Linked DNA regions of Tsuneonella mangrovi. The protein of the gene in region 1 binds, or shares a complex with, the protein of each later gene. Links are inferred from orthologs where the notes say so. Each region holds a gene or a part of one and is shown on either strand. Other genes may lie near its edges.

Region 1 (7,807 bases):
GCGCCGCGACCAGATCGCCGCGCAGCTCAAGCCGCTGGTCGACAAGTTCAACGCCGACCAGAAGGCCAACCCGAACAATCCGGCCCTGGCCAAGGAAGCGCAGACGATCCAGCAGATCAACGAATCCGGCAAGCAGGAACTGCAACGGATCATGCAGCCGATCGCCCTTAGCCGCGCCTACGTGACCGAACAGATCGAAGACAAGCTCGACGATGCGGTCAAAGCTGCCGCGCAGGCCAAGGGCGTCTCGCTGATCCTCGACGCGTCTCAGGGTGCGGTAGTGTACGCCGAGGGTGCCTACAACATCACCGCAGATGTGCTGAGCTCGCTCAACAGCATGCTGCCGACCGCGCAGCTCGTCCCGCCGCAGGGCTGGGTGCCGCGCGAAGTGCGCCAGCAGCAGGAGCAGCAGGCGCAAGCGCAGGCTGCCGCCACCGCAGCGCAGAACCAGCCGCAAGCGTCCGGCGGTCGCTGAGACAAGGAAAGCCGGGGGCAGCGCAATGAGCAATGAAACCGCGTTCGACATCCGTCGCGTGCTTGCCGCGCTGCCCCACCGCTACCCCCTGCTGCTGGTCGATCGCGTCCGCTCGCTGACGCTCGGCGAGGAGATCCACGCGGTCAAGGCGGTCAGCTTCAACGAGGAATTTTTCCAGGGTCATTTCCCGGGCCGTCCGATCATGCCGGGTGTACTCCAGATCGAGGCGCTGGCGCAGGCTGCGGCGATTCTCGGGATCGAAACGCTCGAACTCGCCGGGACAGGAAAGCTGGTCTATTTCATGGGCATAGACGGCGCCAAGTTCCGCGCGCCGGTGGAGCCGGGCTGCCTGCTCGACCTCAACGTGTCGTTCCTCCAGAAGCGTAGCCGGGTCTACAAGTTCAAGGGTGTCGCCAGCGTCGAGGGCAAGACCACCTGCGAGTGCGAATTTACCGCGATGATCGCCGACCCGCCCGCCTAGGGGCGCAAACCGCTTGCAAATCGCCGCCTGCCCCGCTAGGCGCGCGCCTTTCCCGCACACAGCACGTCCGGTCGGAACCGGACACTAGCTAGCAAGGACTTATGCCATGAAGGCCGATACCCATCCCGATTACCACACGATCACCGTCAAGATGACCGACGGGACCGAATTCCAGACCCGCTCGACCTGGGGCGCCGAGGGTGACACGCTCACGCTCGACATCGACCCGACCAGCCACCCGGCGTGGACCGGCGGCAAGCAGCAGATCCAGGAAGGCGGCCGCGTGGCAGCGTTCAACAAGCGTTTCGGCGGGCTCAGCCTCAAGAAGTAACGCAATTTGCGAGCTTTGCGGCCTTCGGGTCGCAGGAGGAGGGCGGTCCGACGGGGCCGCCCTTTTCGGTTCCGGCTTCGCTCTTCCTACCGGGCGTGCTCGATGCACCGCGTTGCGATCGGGCGTGCTTCCAGCCGCTTGCGATCGATCGGCTTTCCGCACACTGCACAGAAGCCGTAGCTGCCATTGGCGATGCGACTCATGGCGGCGCGTATTTGCGTGATCTCGTTGCGCAGCACATCGTCGGTACCTGCCAGCGCATCGTCGTCTTCGAGGTCGATGGCCTGGTCTGCCGAATCGGCCTCAAGCGGATGTCGCAAGTCGTCCTCGATCTCGTCTGCGCGTTCGAGCAATTCGGCCAATCGGGCCTCGAGTTGCTCACGCAGGTCGTCGAAATTGTCCATCGCTATCTCCCCAAGCTTTGGATCGAAGAATAGGGAGTGTCGCTTGCACTTACCTTGATCAATCGCAAATTCGCAGGCGGAGGGGCCGATGCAGGCAATCGCAGGTATCGTTTGCTCGCAACAGACTCGCGATCGGGGCGCGATTCTGCTGCCTTGGGCTTGCAAGCGGCGCGAAACATTCTTGCGTGTGACACTTCCTCGCGCAGTTTTCGCTTCCCAATCCGCCTACGCTATGCAACAGGCGCTCGCCCGTGCCGGAACCCGCTTGACGGGTGCGCGTGCGGCACTAAGTGCCCCGCCTTACGGCATGCACCGGGGCATGTGGCGATCGTAGCTCAGTTGGTTAGAGCGCCGGTTTGTGGTACCGGAGGTCGGGGGTTCGAGACCCCTCGATCGCCCCATTTCCCCCGTTTGTGCCGACACTACACCAGCGCATAGCGGGGCACGACATGACGGCTTTCTGGACCGAACCCGACTTCGACGATCACGAGCTGGTCCAGCTCGTGCATGACCGGAAATCGGGCCTTACCGCGATTATTGCGCTCCATTCGACCCATCTTGGCCCGGCTGGCGGCGGCACCCGCTTCTGGCACTATGGCGAGCCCAAGGCGGCGATGCGCGACGCGCTGCGCCTCAGCCGCGGGATGAGCTACAAGAACGCGATGGCGGGCCTGCCGATGGGCGGCGGCAAGGCGGTGATCCTGGCCGACGAAAACCGCACCAAGACGCCTGAACTGATGGCCGCGTTCGGCGATGCGGTGGATGCGCTCGGCGGGCGCTACGTCACCGCCGAGGATGTCGGCATCACCGAAGCCGACATGGTCGCGGTCAGCCAGCGGACGTCGTTCGTATCCGGCCTGCCGTCGAGCGACGGCAAGGCGGGCGGCGATCCGGGCCCGTTTACCGCGATGGGCATTTACCTCGGGATCAAGGCGGCCGTGGTGCACAAGCTCGGCACCGATTCGATGGCCGGGGTGCGCGTGGCGATCCAGGGCACCGGCTCGGTTGGTGGCGGGGTTGCCCGGCTGCTGGCGAAAGACGGTGCCAAGCTGGTCCTCGCCGATGTCGATGCCGCGCGGGCCAGGGCGCTGGCCGAACAGATTGGCGCCGAGGCGGTTGCGCCCGACACGATCCTGACCACCGAATGCGATGTGCTCAGCCCCAATGCGTTGGGTGCGATCCTGGACGATCGGACCATTCCGGCGCTCAATTGCGCGATCGTGGCAGGCGGTGCCAACAACCAGCTCGCGCGTGCGCATCACGGAGCGCTGCTGGCCGAACGCGGCATTCTCTATGCGCCCGACTACGTGATCAACGCCGGCGGAATCATCTCGGTCGCCACCGAATATTTCGCACGGGTCGAAGGCAAGCACACCGACGTATCCGAAGTCGATGCGCTGGTTGCCCGCATTCCCGAGCGCCTGAAGCGGATCTGGAACGAGAGCGAAGCAAGCGGCACCCCGTCGGATGTCGTGGCCGATCGCATGGCGCAGGAACGCATCGGCCGCTAGGCTTTGGCCAGGAGGGACAAACGTCCCCCTTGTGGCGCGCCGCCGGTCCTGCCAAAGCGAACCCGTCCGAGGAATATACCGCTTTCGATGCACGGCTTTGCCAATCCCACGCGTTTCCTGTCGATCGCCCGGCCGCTGACTCCGGTGCTGCTGGTGTTCGGGTTGCTGATCGCGGGCGGGGCGCTCGTCTTCGGCCTGTTCTACGCTCCTGCCGAGCAGCTGCAGGGCCAGACCGTGCGGATCCTGTTTATCCACGTCCCGACTGCATGGCTGGGCATGGGTGGATGGACGGTGATCGCGGCGGCGAGCATTTCGGAGATCGTCTGGCGGCACCCGCTCGCGGCAATCGCAGGCCGCGCGGCGGCGGTGCCAGGCGCGGTGTTTACCGCCGTGTGCCTGATCACCGGATCGCTCTGGGGCCGCCCGGCGTGGGGCACCTGGTGGGTGTGGGACGGGCGCTTGACGTCGATGCTGGTGCTGCTGTTCCTCTATTTCGGGTATATCGCATTGGCCGAGGCGACCGCGCGCGAAGGCGTTTCGAGCCGGATCCCGGCAATTTTCGGCATCGTCGGCATCGTCAACATCCCGGTGATCCACTACTCGGTAATCTGGTGGTATTCGATCCACCAGCCGCCGAGCCTCAGCATGGGCAGTTCCGCCATGGCGCCGGTGTTCATGTGGCCGCTGCTGGTCTCGACGCTGGGATTTTCGCTGATTTTCGGAGCGATCGTGCTGATGCGGATGCGTACGTTGCTGGCCGATGCCCAGGCCGAGGCGCGGCTGCGGCGCAAGGCTCTCGACAGCGAACGCGCACCGGCGCAAGGGGAGGCTTGATGCGCGCGGGACTCGACCCCTGGCCTTTCGTGATCGCTGCCTACGCGGTGGCGGTTGGGGCGACATTGCTGCTTGTTTGGCTCAGCTGGCGTGCGATGCGCCGGGCCGAACGGCGGCGCGAGGAGATACGGCGCAAGTGAGCGACGACACCACATCCCATTCGATGCACCAACCCAAGCACCAGCGCCTGGCGCTGGTCGTGATTGCGGTTGTCGTGCTGATCGCAGCATCGCTGATCGCCACCTGGGCGCTGCGCGGCGAGGCGAGCCTGTTCTACGTGCCGAGCCAGCTGGTCTCCGATCCGCCGGCCCCGGGCCGCGCGGTCCGGCTGGGCGGGATGGTCGAGCAAGGGTCGGTCGTCACCAGGCCCGACGGCGTGACGATCGATTTCGTGGTGGGCGATGGCAAGGCCCGTGTACCGGTGGAATACAGCGGCATCGTGCCCGACCTGTTCAAGGAAGGTTCGGGCGTCGTGGCGGACGGGCGGATGCAGGCCAACGGCGTGTTCAAGGCCGATACTTTGCTCGCCAAGCACGACGAGAACTACGTCCCGCGCGAATTGCAGGACATGACCGCGGCGCAAAAGCAGGCCGTGGTCGAAGACACTACCAAATGAGGTCTTGCGCCCTGTGATTGCCGAACTCGGCCTTGCGGCTTTGTGGCTGGCGGCGGCGCTGGCGGGGCTGCAGCTGGCAGCCGGCGCGCTGTCGCTGCGTACCGAGGCCGGCGACGATAGCGACCTCGGCAGCGTGGTTCGCCCGGCGGCGGTGGTCCAGGGCATATTGTGCGTGTTCGCGTTCACGATGCTGCTATGGCTGTTTGCCCGCACCGACCTGTCGGTGAAGCTGGTCGCGGAAAATTCACACTCGATGAAGCCGATGCTGTTCAAGGTCGCTGCCGCATGGGGCAACCACGAAGGATCGATGCTGCTGTGGGTCACGGTGATGTCGATCGCCGGGGCACTGATCGCGCTGATCGAGCGGCGCTTGCCCGAGCGCACGATGCGCGCGACGCTCGCTGCGCAGGCATTCGTCGGGCTCGGCTTCTACGCCTTCCTGCTGTTCAGCTCGAACCCGTTCGAGCGGCTCAACCCGCCCGCGCTTGAAGGCCTCGGGCTCAACCCGCTGCTGCAGGACATCGGCCTCGCGTTCCATCCGCCGACGCTTTATTTCGGTTACGTCGGGCTGTCGGTGGCGTTCAGCTTTGCGGTCGGGGCATTGCTGACCCGCGAAGTGACCCCGGCCTTTGCCCGCGCGATGCGCCCGTGGGTGCTGGGGGCGTGGATATTCCTGACCGTGGGCATCACCGCCGGCTCCTACTGGGCCTATTACGAACTCGGCTGGGGCGGCTGGTGGTTCTGGGACCCGGTCGAGAACGCCTCGCTGATGCCGTGGCTCGCGGCGACCGCGCTGCTCCATTCGGCGAGCGTGCTCGCGGCACGCGATGCCCTGCGTGCCTGGACCATCATGCTCGGCGTGATCGCCTTCTCGATGAGCATGATCGGCACGTTCTTGGTGCGTTCGGGCATCCTCACCAGTGTCCATGCGTTCGCGGTCGATCCCGAACGCGGCACTTTCATCCTCGCGCTGCTGGCGATCTACATCGGCGGCGCGCTGCTGGTGTTCGCCTTGCGCGCGGGCAGCGTCAGCGAAGGCCAGCGGTTTGCGCTGGTCAGCCGCGAAGGTGCGCTGGTGGTCAACAACGTGATGCTCTCGGCGATCCTCGGCGTTGTCCTGCTTGGCACGCTCTACCCATTGCTGACCGAAGCGATGGGCGTGCGGGTTTCGGTCGGCCCGCCCTACTTCGATCCGGTTTCGGCGATCTTCGCGTTGCCGATGCTTGTGGTGATGGCGGTCGGGCCGCTGCTGCGTTGGCGAAGCGACCGGCTGGGCCGGGTCCGCTGGCAGCTGGCGGTGATCGGCACGGTCGCGCTGGCGGCGGCAGTCGCGGTTCTGCTGCTGGCCGGGGCAGGGCTGCTGCCGTCGCTCGGGCTGGTGTTCGGCGCAGCGCTGCTGGTGGCGAGCGTCCTGCCGCTCAAGGGGCGCAGCCTGCGGCTGCTGCCGCTGGCGACCTGGGGCATGGTCGTTGCGCATTTCGGGATCGCGGTCGCGCTGCTCGGGATGGCCAGCGAAAGCGCTTTCAACCAGGAAAAGCTCGCGGCGGTCAACGTCGGCGAAACGACACAGGTGGGACCGTGGAAGATCACGCTCGAGCGGGTCGATCCGATCGCCGGGCCCAACTGGACTGCTCTCGAAGGGGTGATGTCTGCACGCTATGATGGCGGGGCGCCGATCGTCGTCACCCCGCAAGCCCGCACTTTCTGGGCCCCGCCGCAGGAAACCACTGAAAGCGCGCTGGTCACCCGCTGGAACGGGCAGCTCTACGCAGTGATCGGTAAAGAGGCCGGGCAAGGGCGCTGGCAGCTGCGGCTGTGGTGGAAGCCGTTCGTGCCGCTGATCTGGCTTGGCGGACTGCTGGTGGCGCTGGGCGGCGCGCTGGCACTGGTCGGGCGGGTCGCCACCGACCTGCGCCGCCGTTCGGCACAGCGACGGATCGCCGAGCGCAAGGCGGACGCAGCGACATGAAGCAATGGCGTTATTTCCTCCCGCTGGCAGTGTTCCTCGCGTTTGTCGGTGTGGCTGCGTGGCAGCTGACCCAGCCGCAGGACAACGACGTGCATTCGACGATGATCGGCAAGCCGGTGCCGCCGTTCAGCCTGCCGCCTGCAACCAAGGATCGCCCCGGCCTGTCGCTGGCGGACTTGAAGGACGGCAAACCCAAGCTGCTCAATTTCTGGGCCAGCTGGTGCGTGCCCTGCGCTGCCGAGGCGGCACAGCTGGCGAAGCTCAAGGCGATGGGGGTGACGATCGACAGCATCGCGATCCGCGACAAGCCCGACCAGGTCGCCGCGTTCCTCGCCCAGTACGGCAACCCCTATACCCGCATCGGGAGCGACGACCTCAGCAAGGTCCAGCTGTCGATCGGCAGCTCCGGGGTGCCCGAAACCTTCGTGATCGATGGCAACGGCGTGATCCGCTACCAGTTGATCGGCGACGTGCGGCCCGAAACGATCCCGCTGTTGCTGGAAAAGCTGGAGGAGGCGGGAGCATGATCCGTTCCGCGTGGCAGCGACTGTTGGTTTCGGCGATCCTCGCCGTTGCTGCCTGCGGCCTTGTGTTCGCGAACCCGCTGCGCGCGCAGGACGATGTCCCGCCCGCTCCCTATGCCTATCGCCAGCTGCCCGATCCGGCGCAGGAGGCCAAGGCGCAGGCGTTGATGGAAACGCTGCGCTGCCTGATGTGCCAAAGCCAGTCGATCGCCGATTCGGATGCGCCGATCGCGGGCGATATGCGCAGCGAAGTCCGCACCCGGATTGCAGCGGGCGAAAGCCCCGAGCAGATCCGCCGCTGGCTGATGGACCGCTACGGCGACTATGTCAGCTACAAGCCCGAAATCAGCCGCACGACCTGGCCGCTGTTCGCCGGGCCGCTGCTGCTGCTGTTGATCGTCGGCGCGGTCTTGTGGCGGCGGCTGGGGGGCAAGCGGTCGTGAGCTACCTGCCGATCGTCGCGCTTGCCGTGCTGGCCTTCGCAGTGGCGGTGCTTGTCCTGCGGCTGCCGCGCGGGGGCTGGACGCTGTTTGCCGCTGCGCTGGTGTTCGGGTTGGCGGGCTACGCGCACCAGGGCTCTCCCGGCCTTGCGGGTTCGCCAAGACCCGCAACCACCAACGAAACCAAGACCGGGACCGCGATGGTCGAAGGGCGCCGCGAAC
Region 2 (2,709 bases), 330 kb from region 1 along the record:
AACAATGCCGGGATTCCGCTGGGCGGATCGCTCTCGGAAAACACGCTCGAGGAAATCGGTCGCTGCATCGACATCAACCTGAAGGGCGTGTTCTACGGCGCGCAGGCGGTGCTCCCCTATCTCAAGAAAACCGCGCCGGGCAGTTGCCTGCTCAACACCGCCAGCGCGGCGGGAATCTACGGCAGCGGCGGGGCGTCGGTCTATTCGGCAACCAAGGCCGGCGTGCGCAGCCTGACCGAATCGCTCGACGCCGAATGGGCCGAATTCGGTATCAACGTGCGCAGCCTGTGCCCCGGGTTCATCGACACCCCGTTGATCGACAAGACTCCGAACCAGTCGACCAACGAAGCGATCCGCGATCGAGTGAAGGCCGCCGGACTCGAGATTACCCCGCCGCTCGCCGTCGCCCAGGCTGAATGGGACGCGGTGCATGGGGAAAGGCTGCACACGCTGGTCAACTCGACCGCCCGGCAACTGGCGTTCGGCACCCGCTGGATGCCCGGCCGAGTACGCAAGCGTGCGCGCGGAATGGCCCGCCCGCTGGGGGTCTAGGCTCCGTCAGACCATCGCGTCGATCGCAGTTGCCATATCGGCATCGCGCTGGCTCAGCCCGCCCGCGTCGTGCGTAGTCAAATTAATCTCGACCCGGTTGTAGACGTTGAACCATTCCGGGTGATGGTCGGCTTTCTCGGCTAGCAGCGCAACCCGCGCCATGAAACCCCACGCCGCATTGAAGTCGGCGAACACGAACGTCCGCTCGATCGCCTTGCCCTCGCGCGCCAACGACCAATAGGGGTGCGCCGCCAACAGGCTGGTGCGTTCGCTCTCGGTCAGTTCGGCGATTGCCATAGTGCGCTCATTTCTACTTATCTTGTCGGTCTTGCACCTTTCGCCTAACCCGCATGTCGATGCAAGCGACGGGACTTACCGCATGGGAGTTGTTTTGCCGCAGGGGCGACCGGCTCCTGTTCGGCTCGCTCGACCTGTGGCTGGACAAAGGTGCCGCCTTGCATCTGGTCGGCCCCAATGGTGTTGGCAAGAGCAGTCTGCTGCAAATCCTCGCAGGCCTGCGCAAACCATCTTTCGCGCCCGAGCTGAGCAAGGTTTGCGACGGCTACGGCATTGTGAACTGGCAGGGCACCGTCGGCCTGCTGAACGAGCGTCATGCGCTCGATCCGGAATTGCCTCTCGGACAGGCGCTCTCGTTCTGGTCAAAGCTGGATGGCTGCACGACCGACATTGCTACAACGGGTTTGGCGGGTCTCGAGGATGTTCCGGTACGATATCTGTCTACCGGTCAAAAAAAACGAGCAGCACTAGCGCGCCTGCTGGGGCAAGGCGCGGACCATTGGCTGCTCGACGAACCGCTCAACGGGCTGGATAGCGCGGGTGTCGAATTGGTCGAGCACATCATCGCCGAGCGAAGGAAGTCAGGTGGTGTGGTTGTGGTCGCTTCGCACCAGCCGATCACTCTGCCAGACTGTCAGACAATCGATCTCAGGGACCATCCCTGGTGATTGTCCTCGCTCGTTTGCTGCGCCGCGACCTGGCACTGTTGCTCGGCAACGGGCGCGGCGGGCCGTTGCTGCCAGTGCTGTTCTTCGTGGCGGTGGCGATACTGTTCCCGTTCGCGGTCGGCCCCGATGCGCCTCTGCTCGCGCGGACCGGCGGCGGCGTGCTGTGGATCGCGGCATTGCTTGCCAGCATCCTGCCGATCGACCGGTTGGTGGCCCTCGACGTCGAGTCCGGGGTGTTCGACCAGCTCGCGCTGCGCGGCGTATCGGAAGAGCTTGCAATGGTGTCGCGCCTGCTGGCGCACTGGCTCAGCTTCGGGCCGCTGTTGCTGCTTGCCACGCTGATCGCGGCGGCGCTGCTGGGATTGGACAGCACGACGCTGGTCACGCTGCTGCTGGGCCTTCTCGCCGGTACCCCGGGGCTGGCTGCTGTCGGTCTAGTGATCGCTGCGCTGACCACTGCGGTGCGCGGCGGAGCAGCACTTGGCGGGTTGCTGCTGGTGCCGCTCGGCGTTCCGATCCTGATTTTCGGTGCCGGTGCCCTCGCGAGGCCCGATGGCACGGCGCTCGCGCTATGCGCCGCAATCAGCCTTGCGCTGTGCGCGATCGCCCCGTTTGCGGCAGCAGCCGCAATCCGCGCGGGCCGGGAAAGCTAACTATTCCAAAGCACTAGATGCTGCGATTGCAGCACGCCCGAATGAGGCGCATGGTGCCCGAAAAATAAGGGGGTGCCACACCATGAACCAACTCAGTTTCGACAATCCGGTATTCGCGACATACGCCGTATCGGCCTCGCTGATGATCCTGCTTGCGGTTGCAACCGCATGGATCACGGTGGTCCAGATGATGCGCGTCAAGGGCGGTTTCCGTGCGCCAGAGGACATGAAGAAGACGCCGCTCAACCCGACACCCGCCGCCGACCAGACCGCGCCCAAAGAACCGGTCGAGCGCTTTCGCCGGATCATGCAGAACCACCTCGAGAACATCCCGTTCTTCATCGTTATCGGACTGTTGTTCGTGCTGACCGGTCCCTCACCCGCGCTCGCGCACTGGCTGTTCTACGGCTACGTGGTGTCGCGCGTCCTGCACTTCCTCGCCTATTCGACCGCGCAAATCCATGAAGTCCGCGCGACGTTCTGGACTATCGGGTCGGTGATCATCATCGCGATGTGCGTGATGGTGATGCAGGCGGGAT
Region 3 (2,881 bases), 330 kb from region 1 along the record:
CGACCGCCCGGCAACTGGCGTTCGGCACCCGCTGGATGCCCGGCCGAGTACGCAAGCGTGCGCGCGGAATGGCCCGCCCGCTGGGGGTCTAGGCTCCGTCAGACCATCGCGTCGATCGCAGTTGCCATATCGGCATCGCGCTGGCTCAGCCCGCCCGCGTCGTGCGTAGTCAAATTAATCTCGACCCGGTTGTAGACGTTGAACCATTCCGGGTGATGGTCGGCTTTCTCGGCTAGCAGCGCAACCCGCGCCATGAAACCCCACGCCGCATTGAAGTCGGCGAACACGAACGTCCGCTCGATCGCCTTGCCCTCGCGCGCCAACGACCAATAGGGGTGCGCCGCCAACAGGCTGGTGCGTTCGCTCTCGGTCAGTTCGGCGATTGCCATAGTGCGCTCATTTCTACTTATCTTGTCGGTCTTGCACCTTTCGCCTAACCCGCATGTCGATGCAAGCGACGGGACTTACCGCATGGGAGTTGTTTTGCCGCAGGGGCGACCGGCTCCTGTTCGGCTCGCTCGACCTGTGGCTGGACAAAGGTGCCGCCTTGCATCTGGTCGGCCCCAATGGTGTTGGCAAGAGCAGTCTGCTGCAAATCCTCGCAGGCCTGCGCAAACCATCTTTCGCGCCCGAGCTGAGCAAGGTTTGCGACGGCTACGGCATTGTGAACTGGCAGGGCACCGTCGGCCTGCTGAACGAGCGTCATGCGCTCGATCCGGAATTGCCTCTCGGACAGGCGCTCTCGTTCTGGTCAAAGCTGGATGGCTGCACGACCGACATTGCTACAACGGGTTTGGCGGGTCTCGAGGATGTTCCGGTACGATATCTGTCTACCGGTCAAAAAAAACGAGCAGCACTAGCGCGCCTGCTGGGGCAAGGCGCGGACCATTGGCTGCTCGACGAACCGCTCAACGGGCTGGATAGCGCGGGTGTCGAATTGGTCGAGCACATCATCGCCGAGCGAAGGAAGTCAGGTGGTGTGGTTGTGGTCGCTTCGCACCAGCCGATCACTCTGCCAGACTGTCAGACAATCGATCTCAGGGACCATCCCTGGTGATTGTCCTCGCTCGTTTGCTGCGCCGCGACCTGGCACTGTTGCTCGGCAACGGGCGCGGCGGGCCGTTGCTGCCAGTGCTGTTCTTCGTGGCGGTGGCGATACTGTTCCCGTTCGCGGTCGGCCCCGATGCGCCTCTGCTCGCGCGGACCGGCGGCGGCGTGCTGTGGATCGCGGCATTGCTTGCCAGCATCCTGCCGATCGACCGGTTGGTGGCCCTCGACGTCGAGTCCGGGGTGTTCGACCAGCTCGCGCTGCGCGGCGTATCGGAAGAGCTTGCAATGGTGTCGCGCCTGCTGGCGCACTGGCTCAGCTTCGGGCCGCTGTTGCTGCTTGCCACGCTGATCGCGGCGGCGCTGCTGGGATTGGACAGCACGACGCTGGTCACGCTGCTGCTGGGCCTTCTCGCCGGTACCCCGGGGCTGGCTGCTGTCGGTCTAGTGATCGCTGCGCTGACCACTGCGGTGCGCGGCGGAGCAGCACTTGGCGGGTTGCTGCTGGTGCCGCTCGGCGTTCCGATCCTGATTTTCGGTGCCGGTGCCCTCGCGAGGCCCGATGGCACGGCGCTCGCGCTATGCGCCGCAATCAGCCTTGCGCTGTGCGCGATCGCCCCGTTTGCGGCAGCAGCCGCAATCCGCGCGGGCCGGGAAAGCTAACTATTCCAAAGCACTAGATGCTGCGATTGCAGCACGCCCGAATGAGGCGCATGGTGCCCGAAAAATAAGGGGGTGCCACACCATGAACCAACTCAGTTTCGACAATCCGGTATTCGCGACATACGCCGTATCGGCCTCGCTGATGATCCTGCTTGCGGTTGCAACCGCATGGATCACGGTGGTCCAGATGATGCGCGTCAAGGGCGGTTTCCGTGCGCCAGAGGACATGAAGAAGACGCCGCTCAACCCGACACCCGCCGCCGACCAGACCGCGCCCAAAGAACCGGTCGAGCGCTTTCGCCGGATCATGCAGAACCACCTCGAGAACATCCCGTTCTTCATCGTTATCGGACTGTTGTTCGTGCTGACCGGTCCCTCACCCGCGCTCGCGCACTGGCTGTTCTACGGCTACGTGGTGTCGCGCGTCCTGCACTTCCTCGCCTATTCGACCGCGCAAATCCATGAAGTCCGCGCGACGTTCTGGACTATCGGGTCGGTGATCATCATCGCGATGTGCGTGATGGTGATGCAGGCGGGATGGGCTGCTGCGGGGTAGCCGCCGGACCTCAGTTGTAAGGCGGCTTGTCCAGTCCCTTGGGGCTGAGCGTGAAGATCTCGCAGCCGTCTTCGGTGATGCCGATCGAATGCTCGAACTGCGCCGATAGGCTCTTGTCGCGGGTCACCGCGGTCCACCCGTCGCTCAGCAACTTCACCCACGGCTTGCCGAGGTTGATCATCGGCTCGATGGTCATGAACATGCCGGGACGCAGCTCCGGCCCTGTCCCAGCCTTCGCAGCGTGAACCACTTCGGGCGCATCGTGGAACAACCGCCCGAGGCCGTGTCCGCAGAACTCGCGAACCACGCCGTAGCGGTGCTTTTCAGCATGTGCCTGGATCGCCGCGCCGATATCGCCCAGCCGCGCGCCGGGCTTCACCTGCTCGATCCCGATCATCAGGCATTCGTGAGTAACATCGACCAACCGCCTGGCCTTAAGCGGCACGTCGCCAACGAGGTACATCCGGCTGGTATCGCCGTGCCACCCGTCGAGGAGCGGAGTGACGTCGATGTTGACGATGTCCCCGTCCTTGAGCTGCTTGTCGCTGGGGATGCCGTGGCACACCACATGATTGATCGAGATGCAGCACGAATGGGTAAACCCGCGATAGCCGA

What was found. Proteins that work in one complex are often made in the same cells at the same time.
Region 2: the proteins of ccmC (region 1) and ccmA are in contact, whole or in part, in a solved structure (PDB 8CE8), measured with the Escherichia coli proteins. The link is inferred for Tsuneonella mangrovi from one-to-one orthologs.
Region 3: the proteins of ccmC (region 1) and CJO11_RS04180 are in contact, whole or in part, in a solved structure (PDB 8CE8), measured with the Escherichia coli proteins. The link is inferred for Tsuneonella mangrovi from one-to-one orthologs.

The regions. Positions count from the first base shown.
Region 1 is NZ_CP022889.1:1,167,164-1,174,970, reverse strand. The notes cover bases 2,253-5,162. They hold ccmC (heme ABC transporter permease CcmC), read left to right. Parts: upstream 2,253-3,289; coding sequence 3,290-4,036; downstream 4,037-5,162. Other genes in these bases: CJO11_RS05795 (heme lyase CcmF/NrfE family subunit), read left to right, coding at 4,666-5,162; ccmE (cytochrome c maturation protein CcmE), read left to right, coding at 4,200-4,652; CJO11_RS13175 (heme exporter protein CcmD), read left to right, coding at 4,036-4,176; CJO11_RS05810 (Leu/Phe/Val dehydrogenase), read left to right, coding at 2,253-3,202. Outside these bases: CJO11_RS05835 (OmpH family outer membrane protein), read left to right, coding at 1-475; 3-hydroxyacyl-ACP dehydratase FabZ, read left to right, coding at 501-956; rpmE (50S ribosomal protein L31), read left to right, coding at 1,063-1,287; CJO11_RS05820 (TraR/DksA family transcriptional regulator), read right to left, coding at 1,374-1,691; more of CJO11_RS05810, read left to right, coding at 2,141-2,252; more of CJO11_RS05795, read left to right, coding at 5,163-6,621; CJO11_RS05790 (DsbE family thiol:disulfide interchange protein), read left to right, coding at 6,618-7,148; CJO11_RS05785 (cytochrome c-type biogenesis protein), read left to right, coding at 7,145-7,588; CJO11_RS05780 (tetratricopeptide repeat protein), read left to right, coding at 7,585-7,807. UniProt on the Escherichia coli protein: Required for the export of heme to the periplasm for the biogenesis of c-type cytochromes.
Region 2 is NZ_CP022889.1:841,283-843,991, forward strand. It holds ccmA (heme ABC exporter ATP-binding protein CcmA), read left to right. Parts: upstream 1-902; coding sequence 903-1,517; downstream 1,518-2,709. Other genes in the region: CJO11_RS04165 (SDR family oxidoreductase), read left to right, coding at 1-552; CJO11_RS04170 (4a-hydroxytetrahydrobiopterin dehydratase), read right to left, coding at 559-849; CJO11_RS04180 (heme exporter protein CcmB), read left to right, coding at 1,514-2,170; CJO11_RS04185 (MAPEG family protein), read left to right, coding at 2,253-2,709. UniProt on the Escherichia coli protein: Part of the ABC transporter complex CcmAB involved in the biogenesis of c-type cytochromes; once thought to export heme, this seems not to be the case, but its exact role is uncertain. Responsible for energy coupling to the transport system.
Region 3 is NZ_CP022889.1:841,743-844,623, forward strand. It holds CJO11_RS04180 (heme exporter protein CcmB), read left to right. Parts: upstream 1-1,053; coding sequence 1,054-1,710; downstream 1,711-2,881. Other genes in the region: CJO11_RS04165 (SDR family oxidoreductase), read left to right, coding at 1-92; CJO11_RS04170 (4a-hydroxytetrahydrobiopterin dehydratase), read right to left, coding at 99-389; ccmA (heme ABC exporter ATP-binding protein CcmA), read left to right, coding at 443-1,057; CJO11_RS04185 (MAPEG family protein), read left to right, coding at 1,793-2,266; map (type I methionyl aminopeptidase), read right to left, coding at 2,277-2,881. UniProt on the Escherichia coli protein: Required for the export of heme to the periplasm for the biogenesis of c-type cytochromes.